One region of the Streptomyces sp. NPDC091287 genome, then DNA from elsewhere that is predicted to be linked to it. Evidence: riboswitches for the same ligand, from Rfam matches in the RefSeq annotation. Region 1 holds a riboswitch; each other region holds the start of a gene.

Region 1 (4,633 bases):
CGGGCCCGACGACCGCGTGGACGCCGGGTCCGGACAGGCCGTAGGTGCCGGGCCTGAGCGCCGAGAAGGACCGGGTCAGGGTGACCTGACCGGCCGCCGTGGCGTGCACGGTGAGTCTGCGGTCGGCGGGGAGGGGACGTCCGGGCGCCGCTTTGAGGGCGACGCCGCTGGCGTACCGGCCGGCGGCGACCGCTGTCGCACCGACGCCGAGGATCGTGGTGACGGCCGTTGCCGTCGCGGTTACCGGGCGCACCGCTCCAGTGTCGTGGGGCGGGAGGCGGGCTGCCAGCGGGCGGGGCCGTCCGGGGCGGACGCGGGCCGGGGCCGGACCGGGGCGGACGCGGGCCGGGGCCGTCCGGGACCGGGCCGGAGCTGTGGCCCGGGCTCCGGTGGTTCGCGAGGGTGCCGGGGGCGGGCGCGGCGCTCGGGTCAGCCGGGCTGGCCGTATCCCTTGAGCGCTTCCGTCACCTCGTCCAGCTGGGCCGCGTCGAGCAGGGCCGGGGTGCGGCCGGGCACGGAGCTCGCGGTGAGCCAGAGGCGGCAGAGCCACTCCAGTTGGGCGGTGCGCTCGTAGGCCTGGTCGAGCGTGTCGCCGTAGGTGACGGTGCCGTGGTTGGCGAGCAGACAGCCGGTGCGGTCCTCCAGGGCCCCGAGCATGGCCTCGGCCAGTTCCGGGGTGCCGTAGCGGGCGTAGGCGGCGGTGCGGACGGGGCCGCCGAGGATGGCGGCGGCGTAGTGGACGAGCGGCACCTCGGTGACGAGGGTGGAGACGGCCGTGGCGTGCACGGCGTGGGTGTGGACCACCGCGGCGGCGTCGGTGGAGCGGTAGACGGCCAGGTGGAGGGGGAGTTCGCTGGTCGGCCCGAGGTCCCCGAGGACCTGGCGGCCTTCCAGATCGACTCCGACCGCGTCCCGGGGGCCGAGCCGGTCGTAGGGCACCCCGCTGGGCGTGACCAGGACCAGGTCGCCGACGCGTGCCGACACATTGCCCGAGGTGCCGACGACCAGGCCGTCCGCCGCGCTGCGACGGGCGGTCGCGACGACGTCCAGCCAGGTCCTGCCGATGGATTCCGGGTACTGCTCGCTCATGGGGCGAGCGTAGGGGTCAAGAGGCGCAACCGGAACGTCACATGGGAGGTGACGGAGGTCTCTTCCGAGTGCCGAACAGCCGTTCAAAATGTTCGCCAAACGGAGGCAAAGGGCAGACCACACCCCGCCTCACAGGCACCGCGCAGCCCCTCCCGCGCACAAGCGGAGGCGACCCACTCCGTTTGGGGTCACCGCAACGCCCTGCCCAGTTCATCTTCCGTTCATCCAGGTTGCCTACGGTCCACGTGCCACTGACGTCGAACGATTGCCTGGGTAAATGGAACACATCACGCTGCTGCTTGCGATTGTGGTCGTGACAGCTCTCGTGTTCGATTTCACGAACGGTTTCCACGACACTGCCAACGCGATGGCGACGACCATCTCGACCGGCGCTCTGAAACCCAAGACAGCGGTGGCGATGTCCGCCGTTCTCAACCTGATCGGCGCGTTCCTGTCGGTGGAGGTCGCCAAGACGATCTCCGGCGGGATTGTCAACGAGGACGGCCTCAGAACCGAGGTCATCTTCGCGGCGCTCGTCGGCGCCATCCTGTGGAATCTCCTGACCTGGCTGGTCGGCCTGCCCTCCAGCTCCTCCCACGCCCTGTTCGGCGGTCTGATCGGCGCCGCGGTCATGTCGGCCGGCTGGTCCTCGATCAACGGCGGCACCGTCGTCACGAAGGTGCTGCTCCCGGCGATCGCCGCCCCGCTGGTCGCCGGCCTCGCCGCGATGCTGGCCACGCGGCTGACGTACCGGATCAACCGGAACGTCACCGACGAGGGTCAGCTGAAGTCGACGGCCAAGGGCTACCGGGCCGGACAGATCGCCTCCGCCGGTCTCGTCTCGCTGGCCCACGGCACCAACGACGCCCAGAAGACGATGGGCATCATCACGCTGGCCCTGGTCACCGGCGGCGTCCTCGCCCCCGGCTCCAACCCGCCCCTGTGGGTCATCGTCTCCGCCGGTGTGGCCATCGCGCTCGGCACCTACCTCGGTGGCTGGCGCATCATCCGCACGATGGGCAAGGGACTGACCGACCTCCAGCCGCCGCAGGGCTTCGCCGCCCAGACCAGCGCGGCGACGGTCATCCTGGCCTCCTCGCACCTCGGCTTCTCGCTCTCCACCACCCAGTCCTGCTCCGGTGCCGTCATGGGCGCGGGCCTCGGCCGCAAGGGGGGCGTGGTCCGCTGGTCCACCGCCACCCGGATGTTCGTCGCCTGGGGGCTGACGCTCCCGGCGGCCGGTCTGATCGGTGCGGGCGCCGAGTTCCTGACCAAGCAGGGTCCCTGGGGCATCACGGTCACCGCGGTCCTGCTCGTGGGCGGTTCCTTCGCCATCTGGCTGGCCTCGCGCCGCCAGCCGGTCGACCACACCAACGTCAACGACACGGACGGGGAGGGCGAGCCGCAGGGCATCGTCACCGCCGCCATGGCGGCGGTCCAGCCGCCGCCCGTCGGCGGCCCGGCCGCCGACCTCGCAACCACCATCCCGGCCCCGGCCTCGGCGCCCGACGACCCGGCCCGGCCGCCGGCCAAGGTGTAAGGACAGATCCGCATGAAAATCGACTGGGCAGCTCTCGCCTCCGTCTTCGGTGTCAGCCTGGTGGTCACCGTCGCGCTGGTCGGCCTCTTCACCCTGGGCATCGTCGCCCTCTCCAAGCAGTCCGCCACGGCCGGAGGCCGCGCTTCCGGCGGGTCGGTGGCGCTGGCGCGCACCGGCGCGTACGCCTGCTTCGCGCTGTGCGTCGCGGCGGTCTCGTACGGGATCTACCTGATCGTCGCCTGACCCCGTACCCCGCACTCCTTCGGGCCGGACACACCCTCGTGTGTCCGGCCCGATGTGCGTCTGCGCACAGTGGAGCCTCGCAGGTCAACAGCGAGTTGACGGCTGTTCGCGGGGCGTGGTGGACTGCCGGAGCCATTTACGGCGACAGCAGAGGAAGCCGGTGCGAATCCGGCGCGGTCCCGCCACTGTCACCGGGGAGCACTCCCCCACACCGGACGTCACGGCCCGCTCCACGCGGGCTGGAAGGCCGGGGGAACTGCGGATCCGGAAGCCAGGAGACTCTCGTCGCCGGTCACGTCGAACCAGGGCGCGGACCCTGAGTGAGGACATACGCCATGCCCGGCCGCCGTGCGCCGCTTCCTGTGCCCCCCACGACAGGCCCTCTCGCCGGAACCTCTCTCCCCGCGACCGGCTGAGCCGTGCGTGCCGACCGCGTTTTCGCGTACGGCGCCACGGCCGGGCTGATCGCCGACGCCCTGCTCGGCGACCCCCGTCGGGGCCACCCCGTCGCCGGATTCGGCCGCGCCGCCGCGCGGGTGGAGTCCCTGCTGTGGCGCGACGACCGGGGCCGGGGCGCGCTGCACACCCTCGTCTGCGCCGGAGGCGCCGTGGGGGCGGCCGCGCTGACCGCGCGCGCCGTCCGGGGACGCCCCGCGCTCGCCGTCGCGCTGACCGCCGCCACCGCCTGGTCCGTCATGGGCGGTACGTCGCTGGGGCAGGAGGCCCGCGCCATCGGCGGCGCCCTGGCCGCCGGGGATCTGGAGGTGGCGCGGGAGCGGCTGCCGCACCTGTGCGGGCGCGATCCGCACTCCCTGGACGGTCCGGGCATCGCCCGCGCGGTCGTCGAGTCGGTCGCCGAGAACACCTCGGACGCCGTCGTCGGCGCGCTGGTGTGGGGGGCGATCGGCGGGGTGCCGGGGCTCGTCGGCTTCCGGGCCGTGAACACGCTCGACGCGATGGTCGGCCACAAGTCGCCCCGCTACCGCCGTTACGGCTGGGCCTCGGCCCGTCTGGACGACCTCGCGGGGTGGCCCGGTGCCCGGCTGACGGCCGCGCTGGCCGTGGCGGGCGGCGGGCGGCCCCGGGAGGCCGTACGTGCCTGGAGGGCGGACGCGGGGCGTCACCCGAGCCCGAACGCGGGGCCGGTGGAGGCCGCGTTCGCGGGGGCGCTCGGCGTACGGCTGGGCGGGACCCTGGCGTACGCGGGGCGCGTCGAGCACCGGCCGGTGCTGAACGGGGAGTCCGGGCGGGATGTGCGGGGCACGGACATCGAACGCGCGGTACGGCTGTCGCGCCGGGTGAGCACGCTGGCCCTCGGCGTGTGCGTGGCGGGGCGGATGGTCGCGGGCCGCGTGGTCGCGGGACGGTCGTCGACAGGACGGAGGCGGGGGCGGTCATGAACGGTCCGGCACGGAACGCGGTACGGGAACGGGAGCGGGCATGAGCGGCGGGCTGCTGGTCGCGGGGACCACATCGGACGCGGGCAAGAGCGTCGTCACGGCGGGCATCTGCCGGTGGCTGGTGCGCCGGGGCGTGAAGGTCGCGCCCTTCAAGGCCCAGAACATGTCCCTGAACTCCTTCGTGACCCGACAGGGCGCGGAGATCGGCCGGGCCCAGGCGATGCAGGCGCAGGCCGCCCGGGTGGAGCCGACGGCCCTGATGAACCCGGTGCTGCTGAAGCCCGGCGGCGACCGGTCCAGCCAGGTCGTGCTGATGGGCAAGCCGGTCGGCGAGATGAGCGCCCGGGGGTACCACGGGGGG
Region 2 (4,633 bases), on a different contig from region 1:
ATCGAGATTGCTCATGGCGCTCAACCTATTCCCGTAGGGGCGTGGAGCACCGGTCCCACGCCAGAATTTTAGTGGAATGTTCAACCATTGTGCGGTGTTGTCATGGCTGAACGTACGGCGAGGCGGTCCGGAGACGGCCCGCACCACACGAAGGAGGACGCGTGAGCGAGACCGAGACCTACTACGAGTTCGGCACCGCCGCCGACCGGTGGGACCGGGCGCAGATGTTCTTCGAGGCCAAGGAGTACCTGACGGCCGCGCGGATCCTGGGTGGACTCGTCGGGGAAGCGCCGGAGCAGGTCGCGCCGCGGCTGCTGTTGGCCCGCTCCTACTACCACTCCGCCCGCCTGGGTAAGGCGGAGCAGGAGCTCCGGGCCATTCTGGAGCTCGACCCGGTGGAGAGCTACGCGCACCTGATGCTGGGCCGGACGCTGGAGCGCCAGGGGCGGATCGCCGACGCGGCGCCGCACCTGCGGATGGCCGCCGCCCTCACCGGCGACTTCGGCCCCGGAGCCACGCGCTCCTGAGCCGCTCCGTGTCACCGACCGGGCCCGCACCACTCGGTGCGGGCCCGGTCTCCTTTACCCGCCGATACGAGCATCGGACAATGGGATCTCCAGGACGAAGGGGTGGAAGATGCACGGATCCAGGAGTGCCGCATTAGGCCGGGCGCGGTCGGCCGCGCTCATCGGGCTGGCGGTGGCGGTTTCGGCCGGCTGCTCCGGTGGCGATGACGGAAAGAACCCGGAGGCGGCGGAGCAGACCGCTCGCCCGCCGGGAACCCACAGTTGGACCAGCAGACCCTGCGATCTCCTCACGGGCGAAGCTCCCGCCGAGGGCTTCACCCTCGGGAGCACCACCGACTCCGCCTCCCCCGACGCCCAGGAGGACATCGGCGAGAACGGCGCGCGGCCGCTGTACCGGCAGACCGGCTGCCTCGCGGACCTGAAGGCCGCCGACGGCACGTTCTGGAAGCTCAGCACCAGGGCCTCGGTGTACGAGGCCACCGGGGCCGCCCGTCACGCGTACCGCGTCAAGGAGGACCTCGACCGTGCCCACGGACGCGGGCCCGAGAAAGTCCACGAAGCCGCCTACGCGATACCGGCCGACGACCAGGGGCGCCCCGGCCGCACCCTCCTCCTGTGGAACGGCGACCTCGTGCTCACAGTGTCCGCGTACGCACCGCACGGGAGCACGGAACACGACGTACAGGAAAGCCTCGAACGGATCGTCGACAACGCGGCACGCCGCACGGAGGACGGCCTCCGCGATCACGACGCCTCCTCCCCCGCACCATGACGACCTCCGCGCCCTGCCTCCTGCCTTCTGCCCCAGATTCCCGGCACCCGGCACCATGACGTCTGTCGCCTGACGCCCCGATGTCCGACTCCCTCGACGACCACACGGTCCGGCAGCGCCCTTGGTTCGGTTCAGCCGTCCGGCCTGGCGTTCGCCACCCGGTCGAGCCACTCCTTCATCAGCGCTGCTTCGGCGGTGCTCAGGCCCGCCCCGTGCTCCTGCCGCAGCAGGGCGCTCAACCGGGCTTACCCGGCGGGTTCCTTCGTGCGCGTCAGTACATGCGCACTGGTGCGTCCGCATGTGCGCGTGCGGTCGGACTCAGTTCACCGCACTCGCGGTTCGGGGCGTCGCGGCAGGGGTGGCCGGCGACAGGAGACGTTCGGTGAGGCGCCCGAAGACGACGCCGAAGACGCTCCACAGCGTCACCTGCACCGCGAGCGTGGAGAGCCGGAACTCCCACAGCAGCCCGGCCGGGAAGTCCTTGCCCACTTCGTCGAAGGAGGGCAGGAAGGCGTAGGCGAGGCCGATCAGCAGGATGAAGCCGGCGGCGGCCGCCACGGTCGCGTTCCAGTTGCCCAGGCGAGGAGCGAGCCGTCTGCCGATGATGACGGCGGCGACGGCCAGCAGCACGCTGAGGGCGACCATCAGGAAGAACAGGGCGGTGCGCTCGCCGATGGTGTCGGGGTTGCCGACGGCGGGCGGATTCGCCGGGTATTTGAGGAACGGCACCACGTAGACCGTGAGCAGGGCGGCGCCCGCGATCAACGCCGCGGTGGCCCGGGGGCCGAAGTCACCGATGCGGCCCAGTGCGTAGCAGAACACGAGGGCGGCGATCCCGCCCACGGCGACGCCGAAGACCAGAACACCGGTGGCGAGTCCGCCGGTGGCCTGCATGGTGCGGCTCACCAACTCCTCGCCACCGCCGTGGTCGTGGCTGTGCGCCTCTTCGAGGGCGATGGCCGCGTCCACCTGGGACTCACCGAGGAAGTAGGCCACGGCGAGCGCGAACGCGCCCGCGATCAGGCCCGCGAGCATGCCGCGCACGAGCAGAGCCCTGACAGATATGGAGTTCACGTTGGTTTCCTGTTTTCTCTTGCTTCCCGTGTCCACTGATTCCCTGGTAGCTCAGGTGTCTCAGTGGCAGGGGAAGCCGAGCAGGTGACGGCCGTCGTGAACCCACTCGTGGACGCCTTCGCCCGAGATGAGCGCTGTGGCGCCCTGTTCGGCGCCGACGAAGTACAGCAGGACGAGCATGAGGATGCCGAAGAAGACCGCCCACGGGGCAATGGTCTTCGCCGAGATCGGGGCGATCGTGGATGTACCTGTTGCCGGAACGGCGGACTGCGCCATGGCAGAACCTCCTGTGGGAACACGCGTCCCTGTCGTGGTGCCTCGGACGAAGGTGCCGGGTCTGACTTCCCCGCGCACGCGGGGTCACAGTGGCGCGACCGTGCCGGATTCTCACCGGGCTTCCGTCGCACCCTCGTCATGGTCGACGCGACCATACCGCCTGCGGGCAGGCGCCGCCATGGTCCAATCTGCGGGGTCGCGGAGCACGGATCGCGTGGGGCGACAGCCCTGGGGCCCCTGGTGAAGAAGTAAGGGCAGGGACATGACAGTACGGGTGATGTTGATCTCACCGGCGATGAACGCCGCGCTGCGGGAGGCCCGCTTCGACGGCGACGCTCCCCTGGACCGGTCCGGCCGGGAGCGCGCGCGGGCAGCGGCCGACGCGGTGCCGGTGACCGGACTCGCGCTCAGCGGCCCCTCCGGGCGGTGCCGCGAGACCGCCGAGGCGCTCGGGCTGGCGGCGCGGACCGACCCGGTGCTGGCCGGCTGGGATCTGGCGCGGTGGTCCGGCCGCCGCCTCGACGATGTGGCGGCCGCCGAGCCCGCCCGGCTGACCGCCTGGCTCGGTGATCCTTCGGCCGCCCCGCACGGCGGCGAGTCGCTGCGGGACCTGATCGGGAGGATCGGAGGATGGCTGGACTCCCTCGGCGGACCGGACGCACCCGGCGCGGACTTCCTGGCCGTGGCCGAGGCCGCCGTCCTCCGGGCGGCGGTCGTCCATGGTCTGCGGCTGCCGGCGGAAGCGTTCTGGCGGCTGGATGTCGCCCCGCTGACGCTGACCGAACTCAGCGGGCGGTCGGGCCGGTGGAACGTGGGGCTGGGCCGCCCGCTCACCGCCCCCACGACCGGCTGAACGCCACTGCGCTACGCCCCCGTCCGCCACTGCGCAGCCCCCACACAGCCCGGCCGGCCGGGCGTCACGCCCCCTCGCTCTCCCGCCAGTCGGGCCGGACCAGCACGGCCGTGGCGACGATGCCGTCCTCGATCCGCCACTGCCCGTGCAGCGTCGTCGGCAGGGCCGGGTCCGTGAGGAGCAGACGCGCCGCGAACGTGCCCTCGGCAGCGGTGCCCCCTTGAGGCGTGTCGCCCGTGTCGCCTCGGCCGCCCGTCTGCTGGAACGTCAGATCTGCCTGGATGAAGTCGAGTTCGATTCCCGTGACCGGGTACCAGGTCTTGAACACGCTCTCCTTGGCACTGAACAGGACACGGTCCCAGTGGATTTCGCCCTTGCCTTCCGGCGCAGGCGGACCGATCCGCGCACGTTCGGCGGGCAGGGTCACCAACTCCCGTACGCCGGTGGGGAGCGGAGCGTGCGGTTCCGCGTCGATGCCGAGCGACAGCACGCCCTTCGCGCGGGCCAGCGCGGCCGCCCGGTACCCGTCGCAGTGGGTGAGGCTGCCGACGATTCCCTCGGGCCACAGCGGTCGTCCCCGGTGACCGTGGAGCACGGCCACGGGTGGCAGACCGAGTCCGGCCATGGCGCGCCGGGCGCAGGCGCGGGCCGTCGAGAAGTCGTTCCTGCGTTTGGCCACGCTCTTGGCGACCAGCGCCTCCTCCTCCGGGAAGAGGGTTCCGTCGGGGACGGTCTCCGCGCGGGTGGCGGCACAGGAGACGTCGGCGGGCAGCAGTCGCTCGATCACGAGGAGCCTCCGGGGGTGCGCCGCTGTGCGGACGGTTCGGCGTCGGTGCGGGCGGGCGGGGCGGGTTGCCCCTCGTAGGGGAGGATCTGCCGCAGCAGGCCGCGCGGGTGCCCCCTCTCGCGCCACTCCCTGGGGTAGCCGATGGAGACCTCCTCGAAGCGCACCCCGTCGTACCAGGTCGTACGGGGGATGTGGAGGTGGCCGTAGACGACGGCGGTGACGTTGAAGCGGCGGTGCCAGTCGGCGGTCAGCTCGGTGCCGCACCACTGGGCGAACTCCGGGTACCACATCACCGATGTGGGTTCCCGGACCAGCGGCCAGTGCCCGGCGAGGACGAGGGGTAT
Region 3 (4,633 bases), on a different contig from region 1:
CGGGTCGATCCGGCCGTCGCGGCAGGCCACGACCACGGGGGCGGGCAGACCGAGCATCCATGCGGCGCGGTGGACGCTGTGGTGGGCGTTGGCACCGGTCACCACCCGGAGGGTGCCGGGGGCTGCCCGCTCCCGGGCGAGGAGCAGGGCGACCAGGTTGGACTCGGTGCCGCCGCTGGTGATGAGGGCGTCGGGGGCGGGGGCCGAGGGGTGGACCAGTCGGGCCAGTGCGGACGTGGTCAGCTCTTCGATCACCCCGGCGGCGGGCGCCTGGTCCCAGGAGTCCATGGAGGGGTTGAGGGCCGCCCCTGCCAGGTCCGCCGCGACGGCGACGGCGAGCGGCGGGCAGTGCAGATGGGCGACGCAGACGGGGTCGGCCGGATCGGCGGCCCCTTCCGCGACCGCGCGGACCAGGTCCCCGAGCGCGGCCTCGGGTCCGATGCCCTCCTCCGGCAGGACCGGGGTGCAGAGGGCGAGGGTGTTCAGGGCCACGGCCTCGGGTCCTCCGGCGGGCAGCGGGCCGCCCCGGGCCGGGGCCGCCTTCTCCAGCGCGTCCAGGACGATCGCGGTGAGGGCCCGTAGCCGGCCTGGCCCGTGCGCACCGCCCGCGACAAGACCTTCCCGCGGACCTACCGGGCCGGGAGCCGGCTGCGTACCGTCGCTCACACCCCACGCTCCACGGGGAGTTCGCAGGACGGCAGGCCCTGAGCACGCAACATGGCGAAGTCCTTCGGTCGGAGTGCGCGGCGGTCGTGCGGGTGTGCCGCCCCGCGCGCGGGGCGGCACCGGTCACGGAAAGATCCACAACCGGGTATTCGCCGGTTAGGCTAACCTAACTCCAGCCGTGCCAAAGAATGCGTTCCCGCCGTACGGGGCGATCCACCGGCGTCCGAACTACCGTTCCCCCGAGCGTAGTCGGGACGGAGCCGACGGCCCATGCCGGTGCGAGTGCGGCGGCGCCCTGCCTGCCTGCGCAGCCACGTCGAGCCAGGTCCCGGCCGAGGGTGCCCTCTCCGGAGCCGTACGGGCAGGGCCCGCTGCGGGAGCGGTGGTGACCGCTCCCGCACCGGGCCTTGATCACGCCGCTCCGGTGGGCAGCTCCGCGCGGATCTCCCGCGCGGCGGCGACCAGGTTCTCCAGGGAGGCCCGGGTCTCGGGCCACCCGCGGGTCTTCAGGCCGCAGTCGGGGTTCACCCACAGGCGCTCGGCGGGGATGGCCTCAAGTCCCTTGCGCAACAGGGCCGCCGCCTCCTCCGCGCTGGGGACGCGCGGGGAGTGGATGTCGTAGACGCCGGGTCCCGCCTCGCGGGGGTAGCCGTGGGCAGCCAGTTCGCGGGCGACCTGCATATGGGAGCGGGCCGCCTCCAGGCTGATGACGTCGGCGTCGAGGTCGTCGATGGCCTGGACGATGTCGCCGAACTCCGCGTAGCACATGTGGGTGTGGATCTGGGTGTCCGGCCGCACCCCGGAGGTGGCGAGCCGGAAGGACTCCGTCGCCCACTCCAGGTACGCGGCGTGCCCGGCCGCCCGCAGCGGCAGTGTCTCGCGCAGCGCGGGCTCGTCGACCTGGATCACCGAAGTGCCGGTCGCCTCCAGGTCGTTCACCTCGTCACGCAGGGCGAGGGCCACCTGGCGGGCGGTGTCGCCGAGCGGCTGGTCGTCGCGGACGAAGGACCAGGCGAGCATGGTGACCGGGCCGGTGAGCATGCCCTTGACGGGGCGTGCGGTCAGCGACTGCGCGTACGTCGTCCAGCGCACCGTCATCGGCTCGGGGCGCGAGATGTCGCCCGCGAGGACCGGCGGCCGGACGTATCGGGTGCCGTAGGACTGCACCCAGCCGTGCTGGGTGGCGAGGTAACCGGTGAGCTGCTCGGCGAAGTACTGGACCATGTCGTTGCGTTCGGGCTCGCCGTGCACCAGGACGTCCAATCCGGCCTTCTCCTGGAAGGAGAGGACCTCGCGGATCTCCTCCTTGATGCGCTCCTCGTAGCCGGCCTCGTCGATCCGCCCCGCCCGCAGGTCGGCGCGCGCGGTGCGCACTTCGGTGGTCTGCGGGAACGAGCCGATGGTGGTCGTCGGCAGCAGCGGCAGCCCGAGGTGGGCGCGTTGGGCGGCGGCACGTTCCGGGTACGGCTGGGAACGGCGGCCGTCCGCGTCGGTGACGGCCGCCGTGCGGGCGCGGACGGCCGGGTCGCGGGTGAGCGCGGCGTCGGTGCGGGAGGCCAGATCGGCTCGGTTGACGGCGAGTTCGGCCGCGATGGTGTCCGTGCCGCCGCCCAGTCCGCGGGCCAGGACGACGATCTCCTCGGTCTTCTGCCGGGCGAAGGCGAGCCAGCGGGCGATCCCCGGGTCGATTCCGTGCTCGGCGTCCGCGTCCAGCGGGACGTGCAGCAGCGAGCAGGAGGCGGAGACGTCGACCCGGTCGGCGAGGCCGAGGAGGGTGCCGAGGGTGGCGAGTGACTTCTCGTAGTCGTTGATCCAGACGTTGCGGCCGTTCACGACACCGGCGACCAGGCGCTTGCCGGGCAGTCCGCCGGCCGCCGCGAGGTCGTCGAGGTTCCCCGCGCCGGACTCGGTGAAGTCCAGGGCCAGCCCGTCGACGGGGGCCTTGGCCAGGACCGCGAGCGCTTCGCCGAGCCGCCCGAAGTAGGAGGCGACCAGCAGTTGGGGCCGGTCGGCGAGTCCGCCGAGCTCGCGGTAGGCGCGGGCGGCGGCGTTCAGCTCGCCCGGGGTGCGGTCCTGGACGAGTGCGGGTTCGTCGAGCTGCACCCATGTGGCGCCCGCCGCGCGCAGGTCGGCGAGGACCTCGGCGTACACGGGCAGCAGCCGGTCCAGCAGGGTCAGCGGCTCGAAGTCCGCCGCCACCCCGGGGGCCGCCTTGGCGAGCAGGAGGTAGGTGATGGGTCCGACCAGCACCGGCCGGGGCGTCAGACCGAGGGCGAGTGCCTCCTGGAACTCCGCGACCTGCTTGGCGGAGTCGGCGGTGAACACCGTGTCGGGCCCCAACTCAGCCACCAGATAGTGGTAGTTGGTGTCGAACCACTTCGTCATCTCCAGCGGGGCGACGTCCTGCGTACCGCGGGCCATGGCGAAGTAGCCGTCGAGGGCGTCGGCGTCGACGGCTTCACGGTGCCGCTCGGGGACGGCACCGACCATGACGCTGGTGTCCAGGACGTGGTCGTAGTACGAGAAATCACCGGTCGGCACCTCGTGGACTCCGGCCTCGGCGAGCTGCTGCCAGGTTCCCCTGCGGAGCTCGGCGGCGGTCTCCCGGAGGGCGTCAGCGTCGACGCGGCCCTTCCAGTAGCCCTCGATGGCCTTCTTCAGTTCACGGTTGCGACCCTGGCGGGGGTAGCCGTACACGGTGGCCCGTGCTGCCGCGGCTGCGGGCTTCGCTGTCACGTGACTCTCCTTCGCGAGCGTGTCTGCGGGACAGATCCCGGGACGGGACGCGGACGCGAAGGGGTGACGCATCGGGCGGAGACCGGGACACGGGGAACCGTGTCCGTCCGCCGGATGGTTACGCCGACCCGCCCACGAGGTCACCGAGATCTCCGCACGCGAACAGTCGCGTGCGGGCAACGGGCAGGTCTTCGGACTCGCGGGCACGTCTGCCGGGGCAGACACCTAATGGCCGTCGCTTCCCAGACCCGGCCGGGCCCAGTGCGTATGACGGCGGTCGTTCCCACTCACCGCTGCGGGGCAGTCCCGGATTCCCACCGGGTTCCCTCTTACGACACCCTGCCTGGCGGACAGGGCGAACCAGCTGCGCCGATCAGCCTAAGCGGACGCCCGGCCCGCGCACACCGTTGTGCACACTTCGGACGGTGACGTGAGACACGGGTCGGCGTACTCCCCCCGACTCCGGGTCGACTCCGTCGCGGCAGGACACCGCGCCGAGCCACGCACGTTCTCCGCTCGTTCGGCCGTTCGTCAGCCGCGTGCTGACCGCCAGTCAGGTCGGACGCGTCCACTGGACGTGACAGTGACACAGATGTAACCGAATGGCGTAGGGACTGCGGAACCACCGAGCGTCACAAGCCGTTCTTCTTCCCACTACACGGCCGCCGACCCGCGGCGAGGCCGACCGAGGAAACGGAAAACGCCAGATGAAGAAGACAGTCGGGTGGGCCCAGGACGGCGACGACTGGACGATCACCGTGAACGGCACGCTGTATCGCGCGATCGAACGACCGGCCGACGGCCGGGTGCACAACTATCTGGTGCGGGGCGACGACCTCACCGCCGAATGCCCGAGCCTGGGGCACGGGCTCGGCATGATCAGAGCGCACGAGACCCGGCGCTGACACCCCTGACACCCCTGTCGGTCCGACGACGAGGTGCGGAGGCCCTCGCCGCCCGCGCCTCGACGTGGACCCGTCGGTCATCGACCGTCAGTCGCCGCCCGCGCCGGGCGTTCGGCTCAGCAGATAGGTGTCCATGATCCAGCCGTGCCGTTCGCGGGCCTCCGCGCGCAGCCCGCTGATCCGGCCGGCCACCTCGTCGAGCGGGCCGGAGACCAGGATCTCGTCCGGGGTCCCGATGTAGGCGCCCCAGTGGATCCACCACCCCCTGCCCGTCAGATGCGTGAAGCTCTCATGGCCGTCGAGCATCACGACGAGGTCGCAGTCCT
Region 4 (4,633 bases), on a different contig from region 1:
AGACGTCCGAGTGGAGGTCGACCTCCTCGACGGTCCAGGTGTTCTTGATCGCGTCCCGGTAGCGCTCGTAGAAGTCCGGGTAGCGCATGGGACGCAGGGTCAGTTCGAAGCCCGGGTCGAGCAGGTTCTTGGTGTCGTTGGTGCTCATTACTGGCAGGCCTCGCAGGACTCGGGGTTTTCCAGGGAGCAGGCGATCGCGTCCGCGTCGGGAGCCGACGCCTGCTGTACGGGAATGGGGGCGGCGGCCGTCGCCTGGCCGGACGCGGCACGGGCGATCCGGGTCGCCGGGCGTGAACGCAGGTAGTACGTCGTCTTCAGCCCCTGCTTCCAGGCGTACGCGTACATCGAGGAGAGCTTGCCGATCGTCGGCGTCTCCAGGAACAGGTTGAGCGACTGGCTCTGGTCGAGGAACGGCGTACGGGCCGCCGCCATGTCGATCAGGCCGCGCTGCGGGATCTCCCACGCCGTGCGGTACAGCGCCCGCACGTCCTCGGGGATCCAGGCGAAGCCCTGCACGGAGCCGCTCGCCTCGCGCAGCGCCTCGCGGGTGCGGGCGTCCCACACGCCGAGCTTCTTCAGCTCGTCCACCAGGTAGGCGTTGACCTGGAGGAACTCACCGCTGAGCGTCTCGCGCTTGAACAGGTTGGAGACCTGCGGCTCGATGCACTCGTACACCCCGGCGATCGAGGCGATCGTGGCGGTCGGGGCGATGGCCAGCAGCAGCGAGTTGCGCATGCCGGTCTTGGCGACCCGGGCGCGCAGGGTGTCCCAGCGCTCCGGCCAGTTCAGCTCGGTGTCGTAGTGGTCGGGGTGCAGCACCCCGCGCGCGGCCCGGGTCTCGGACCAGGCGGGCAGCGGGCCCCGGGGGGTCCCCCCTGAACCGGAGCCTGTCGGAGGCTCTTGGGGGCGCTCGGCGAGGTCGCAGGACGCCTCGTACGCGGCGAGCATGATCCGCTCGGAGATCTTCGTGGAGAGTGCGCGGGCCTCGGGGGAGTCGAACGGCAGGCGCAGCTGGAAGAAGACGTCCTGGAGGCCCATCGCGCCCAGGCCGACCGGACGCCAGCGGGAGTTGGAGCGCCCGGCCTGCTCGGTCGGGTAGAAGTTGATGTCGACGACCCGGTCGAGGAAGGTCACGGCGGTCCGCACGGTGGCGTCCAGCCGGTCCCAGTCGATCGAACCGTCCACCACGAACGCGCCGAGGTTGACCGAGCCCAGGTTGCAGACGGCCGTCTCGCCGTCGTCCGTGACTTCGAGGATCTCCGTGCACAGGTTGGAGGAGTGCACGACCCGGCCCGGCTCGGCGGTCTGGTTCGCGGTCCGGTTGGAGGCGTCCTTGAACGTCATCCAGCCCTGGCCGGTCTGCGCGAGGGTCCGCATCATCCGGCCGTACAGCTCACGCGCCGGAATCGTTCTGCGGGCCAGGCCCTTGGCCTCGGCCGCCCGGTAGGCCGCGTCGAACGCGTCGCCCCACAGGTCGACCAGCTCGGGCACATCGGCTGGGGAGAACAGCGACCACTCGGTGTCCGCGTCGACCCGGCGCATGAACTCGTCCGGGATCCAGTGCGCCAGGTTCAGGTTGTGCGTACGCCGCTGGTCCTCACCGGTGTTGTCGCGGAGCTCCAGGAACTCCTCGATGTCCGCGTGCCAGGTCTCCAGGTAGACCGCCGCCGCGCCCTTGCGCCGGCCGCCCTGGTTCACCGCCGCCACGGAGGCGTCCAGCGTCTTCAGGAACGGCACGATGCCGTTCGAGTGCCCGTTGGTGCCCCGGATCAGCGAACCCCGGGCGCGGATGCGGGAGTACGACAGACCGATGCCGCCCGCGTGCTTGGAGAGCCGCGCCACCTGGTGGTAGCGGTCGTAGATCGAGTCCAGCTCGTCCTTCGGCGAGTCCAGCAGGTAGCAGGAGGACATCTGCGGGTGCCGGGTGCCGGAGTTGAAGAGCGTGGGGGAGGAGGGGAGGTAGTCCAGCCGGCTCATCAGCCCGTACAGCGCGGCGACCTCGTCCAGCGCCCGCACCGACTCGTCCTCGGCGAGGCCCGCGGCCACGCGGAGCATGAAGTGCTGCGGGGTCTCGATGACCTGCCGGGTGATCGGGTGGCGCAGCAGGTAGCGGCTGTGCAGCGTCCGCAGACCGAAGTAGCCGAAGCGGTCGTCGGCGCCGTCCGCCAGGGCCTGTTCGACGAGCTTGTCGAGGGCGGCCGAGTGGAGCGCGACGAACGCGGCGGTGCGGTCGGCGATCAGGCCCTCGCGGTGGCCCACGGCGACCGAGGCGGAGAAGGACGTCGCGCCCTGGCCAGCGGCCTCGTCCGCGATCGTGCGGGTCAGCAGCCGGGCGGCCAGCCGGGAGTACGCCGGGTCCTCGGAGATGAGCCCCGCGGCGGCCTCGGTGGCCAGCGAGCGCAGCTCGGCCTCGTCGGAGCGGGCGTTGCGTCCGCGCAGCGCGGCCGCGGCGACCCGTCCGGGGTCGGTGTCGGGAAGATCGACGGTGAGGTCGGTCAGGGTCCGCAGCAAGGCGGTCCCGGGTCCGTCGTTCGTGCCTGCTCCGGACGTGGTGGAGGCAGCGGATGCGGTGGCTGAAACCGGATCGGCGGGCGCGATGGTCACTGGGCTTTCCCTCGCTCGGCAGGGGCCGGCGGCAGGCGGGGAAGCCGGGCAGCGCGAAACCCGGGGCAGGGCAGCACAGCTGACGGCGTCCACCGGCCTATCCGCGAGACCCGGACGTCTGGCGTCCGATTCGGTCGAGCCGGACGCGCTGTCGACAGGTCTTCGGACTTGCGGGTGTGCAAAAGCACACTGATCACACCGTTGCGGGACAGTTCCGGATTCGCACCGGATTCCCCTGCGGCGACAGCGAGGTCGAGCATACATGTGGGGGCCGCCGGATGAAGCGGCCCCCACATGTTGTGTCGCGACGATTTAACACGCCCCTCAGAAGGGCGCCTCCAGCTCCAGCCGGAAGGTCATGAGCCGTAGTCCCGGCACCGGTTCCCAGTCCCGTTCGGGGGTTCGTACGAAGCCGAGCCGACGGTAGATCCTATGGGCTCCGAGCATGGCCGGCTGCGTCGACAGCACGAGCGCCCGCACGCCCTCGGCGGACCGGGCGCGCTCGACGCACGCCCGCACGAGGGCCTCTCCCACGCCCCGCCCGCGTCCCTCGCGGGCCACGGCCAGCATCCGGAACTCGGCCTCGTCCGGACCGGCGATGTCGCGCCACGGGGTGCCGGGTGCGGCATAGGTCACACCGCCGAGCACCGCCCCGTGCGCGTCGAGCGCGACGAGGACCTCGGCCTCGGTCGCGCGTTGCTCCACCGCCCGCAACTTGAGCAGATACGGGTCCCGCGGGCCGTCCAGCAGACCGTCGCCGAGATACGCCTCGGCGATGATCCCGCCGAGGACGGCGTACTCGCCGGGCTCCGCCGCTCTGATCGTCAGATCCATCAGCCACTCGCTCCCACGTCAGCCACTCGCTCCCACGTCGTTGTTGGGCGCGCCGTCGCCCACCGGCGGCAGGTCCCCACGCTCGACCGGCCGCTGCCCGGGTGCCTCGTCGGCCGGCGGGAGCACCTGGTCCAGCTCGTGGTCGTCGGCGCGGTGGGCGGCCCGCGCCGCGGACCGCAGCGTCGCCCGGTCCACCTCTGCGGGCGCCCCGCTCACGGTGACCACGAGTCCGCCCTGCTCCCACGCGTACGCGTGGCCCGACTCCGTGGCCCGGTACCACTGTTCACCGTCCCGCTCGCACGTCTTCACGGGCTCCCGGCCGCCCTCGGGCGCGGGGTCCTTCGTACAGTCGGCCCCGGCGTGCGCCCGGCGCTCCACCCGCAGCTGGATCTGCCCGCCGTCGGGTGTGGTGTAGACGCTGCCGAACCCGTCGTCGCCGATCACCCCGACCGACTGGCGGGCCAGGGTGTACCCCGGGACTTCGGTCACCCATACGTGCTCCGCGACGGTCTGCACGGCCAGCGCCCGCGCCTCCAGCTCTGCCCGGTCGGGCGCCGGGGCCGCCGAGGCGCTCCGGTCCGCCGCCTCCGTGCCGGTCGCCACCTCGGTGCCGCAGCCCGTCGCCGCCGCCAGGGCCAACGCCAGCGCCAAGGTCGTGAGTACGGGACGGAGCCGGGGCGGCCGGGGATGCGATGTCATGGGCACATCCTTTCGTACGGTGAGGGCTCCGCGCACCGGGAAATCGAGCGGCGCCCGGGCTCGTGCGAGGGCGCGAAAAGAGGCCGCCGCGCCCCTGGAAGGGGTGCGGCGGCCCGATCTCCGGCCGGTGGTGCTCAGCAGCAGCGGAAGCCCTCGCGGGGATCCGCCTCGCGGGCGTCCGTGCGGCTGCGTTCGAAGGCGCGACGGGTCATCACCGGCGTGTCCGGATCGTGGGTCCTCGCGTGCGCCACATAGCGGTCGTACGTGGACTCGCCGGTCAGCTCACGGACGTACCAGCGGATCCGTCCGGCCACCCGTCGTACGTCCGCGACCGTCATGTCCGGCTCCCCGTCTCCGCCGCCTCCTTGCGGATGCCGCCCTCGGGGCCGACTCCGGCGGCGGCCAGTTCGGCCTTCTCCTCCTTGGTCGCGAAGAGCGAGGCCGGGGCGACGAGCCTGGACTCGACGTACGGCGTCTCGTGGAGCTTGACGCTCTC

What was found. Region 1 has a riboswitch for cobalamin ahead of ACIQRW_RS35400 (cobalamin biosynthesis protein). Riboswitches for the same ligand answer to the same signal wherever they lie in the genome.
Region 2: another riboswitch for cobalamin. It lies ahead of ACIQRW_RS02515 (CbtB-domain containing protein); the one in region 1 lies ahead of ACIQRW_RS35400 (cobalamin biosynthesis protein).
Region 3: another riboswitch for cobalamin. It lies ahead of metE (5-methyltetrahydropteroyltriglutamate--homocysteine S-methyltransferase); the one in region 1 lies ahead of ACIQRW_RS35400 (cobalamin biosynthesis protein).
Region 4: another riboswitch for cobalamin. It lies ahead of ACIQRW_RS20560 (ribonucleoside-diphosphate reductase subunit alpha); the one in region 1 lies ahead of ACIQRW_RS35400 (cobalamin biosynthesis protein).

Annotation. Positions count from the first base shown of each region.
Region 1 is NZ_JBIVUV010000028.1:56,953-61,585, forward strand. It holds gene ACIQRW_RS35380 (alpha/beta hydrolase) at 1-253, opposite strand, end outside; gene ACIQRW_RS35385 (class II aldolase/adducin family protein) at 430-1,089, opposite strand; gene ACIQRW_RS35390 (anion permease) at 1,367-2,629, shown strand; gene ACIQRW_RS35395 (hypothetical protein) at 2,642-2,872, shown strand; cobalamin riboswitch at 3,022-3,154, shown strand; gene ACIQRW_RS35400 (cobalamin biosynthesis protein) at 3,292-4,272, shown strand; gene ACIQRW_RS35405 (cobyric acid synthase) at 4,313-4,633, shown strand, end outside.
Region 2 is NZ_JBIVUV010000001.1:580,843-585,475, reverse strand. It holds gene ACIQRW_RS02540 (pirin family protein) at 1-15, opposite strand, end outside; gene ACIQRW_RS02535 (tetratricopeptide repeat protein) at 162-527, shown strand; gene ACIQRW_RS02530 (hypothetical protein) at 637-1,299, shown strand; partial or broken gene ACIQRW_RS02525 (TetR/AcrR family transcriptional regulator) at 1,431-1,544, opposite strand; gene ACIQRW_RS02520 (CbtA family protein) at 1,618-2,373, opposite strand; gene ACIQRW_RS02515 (CbtB-domain containing protein) at 2,434-2,649, opposite strand; adenosylcobalamin (AdoCbl) riboswitch at 2,695-2,787, opposite strand; gene ACIQRW_RS02510 (histidine phosphatase family protein) at 2,912-3,502, shown strand; gene ACIQRW_RS02505 (4'-phosphopantetheinyl transferase) at 3,567-4,289, opposite strand; gene ACIQRW_RS02500 (metallophosphoesterase family protein) at 4,286-4,633, opposite strand, start outside.
Region 3 is NZ_JBIVUV010000004.1:2,424-7,056, forward strand. It holds gene ACIQRW_RS06640 (pyridoxal phosphate-dependent decarboxylase family protein) at 1-666, opposite strand, end outside; gene metE (5-methyltetrahydropteroyltriglutamate--homocysteine S-methyltransferase) at 1,078-3,402, opposite strand; cobalamin riboswitch at 3,567-3,782, opposite strand; gene ACIQRW_RS06650 (hypothetical protein) at 4,110-4,307, shown strand; gene cobF (precorrin-6A synthase (deacetylating)) at 4,395-4,633, opposite strand, start outside.
Region 4 is NZ_JBIVUV010000011.1:230,970-235,602, forward strand. It holds gene ACIQRW_RS20555 (ribonucleotide-diphosphate reductase subunit beta) at 1-148, opposite strand, end outside; gene ACIQRW_RS20560 (ribonucleoside-diphosphate reductase subunit alpha) at 148-2,604, opposite strand; cobalamin riboswitch at 2,740-2,876, opposite strand; gene ACIQRW_RS20565 (GNAT family N-acetyltransferase) at 2,929-3,438, opposite strand; gene ACIQRW_RS20570 (hypothetical protein) at 3,457-4,137, opposite strand; gene ACIQRW_RS20575 (YbdD/YjiX family protein) at 4,272-4,475, opposite strand; gene ACIQRW_RS20580 (carbon starvation CstA family protein) at 4,472-4,633, opposite strand, start outside.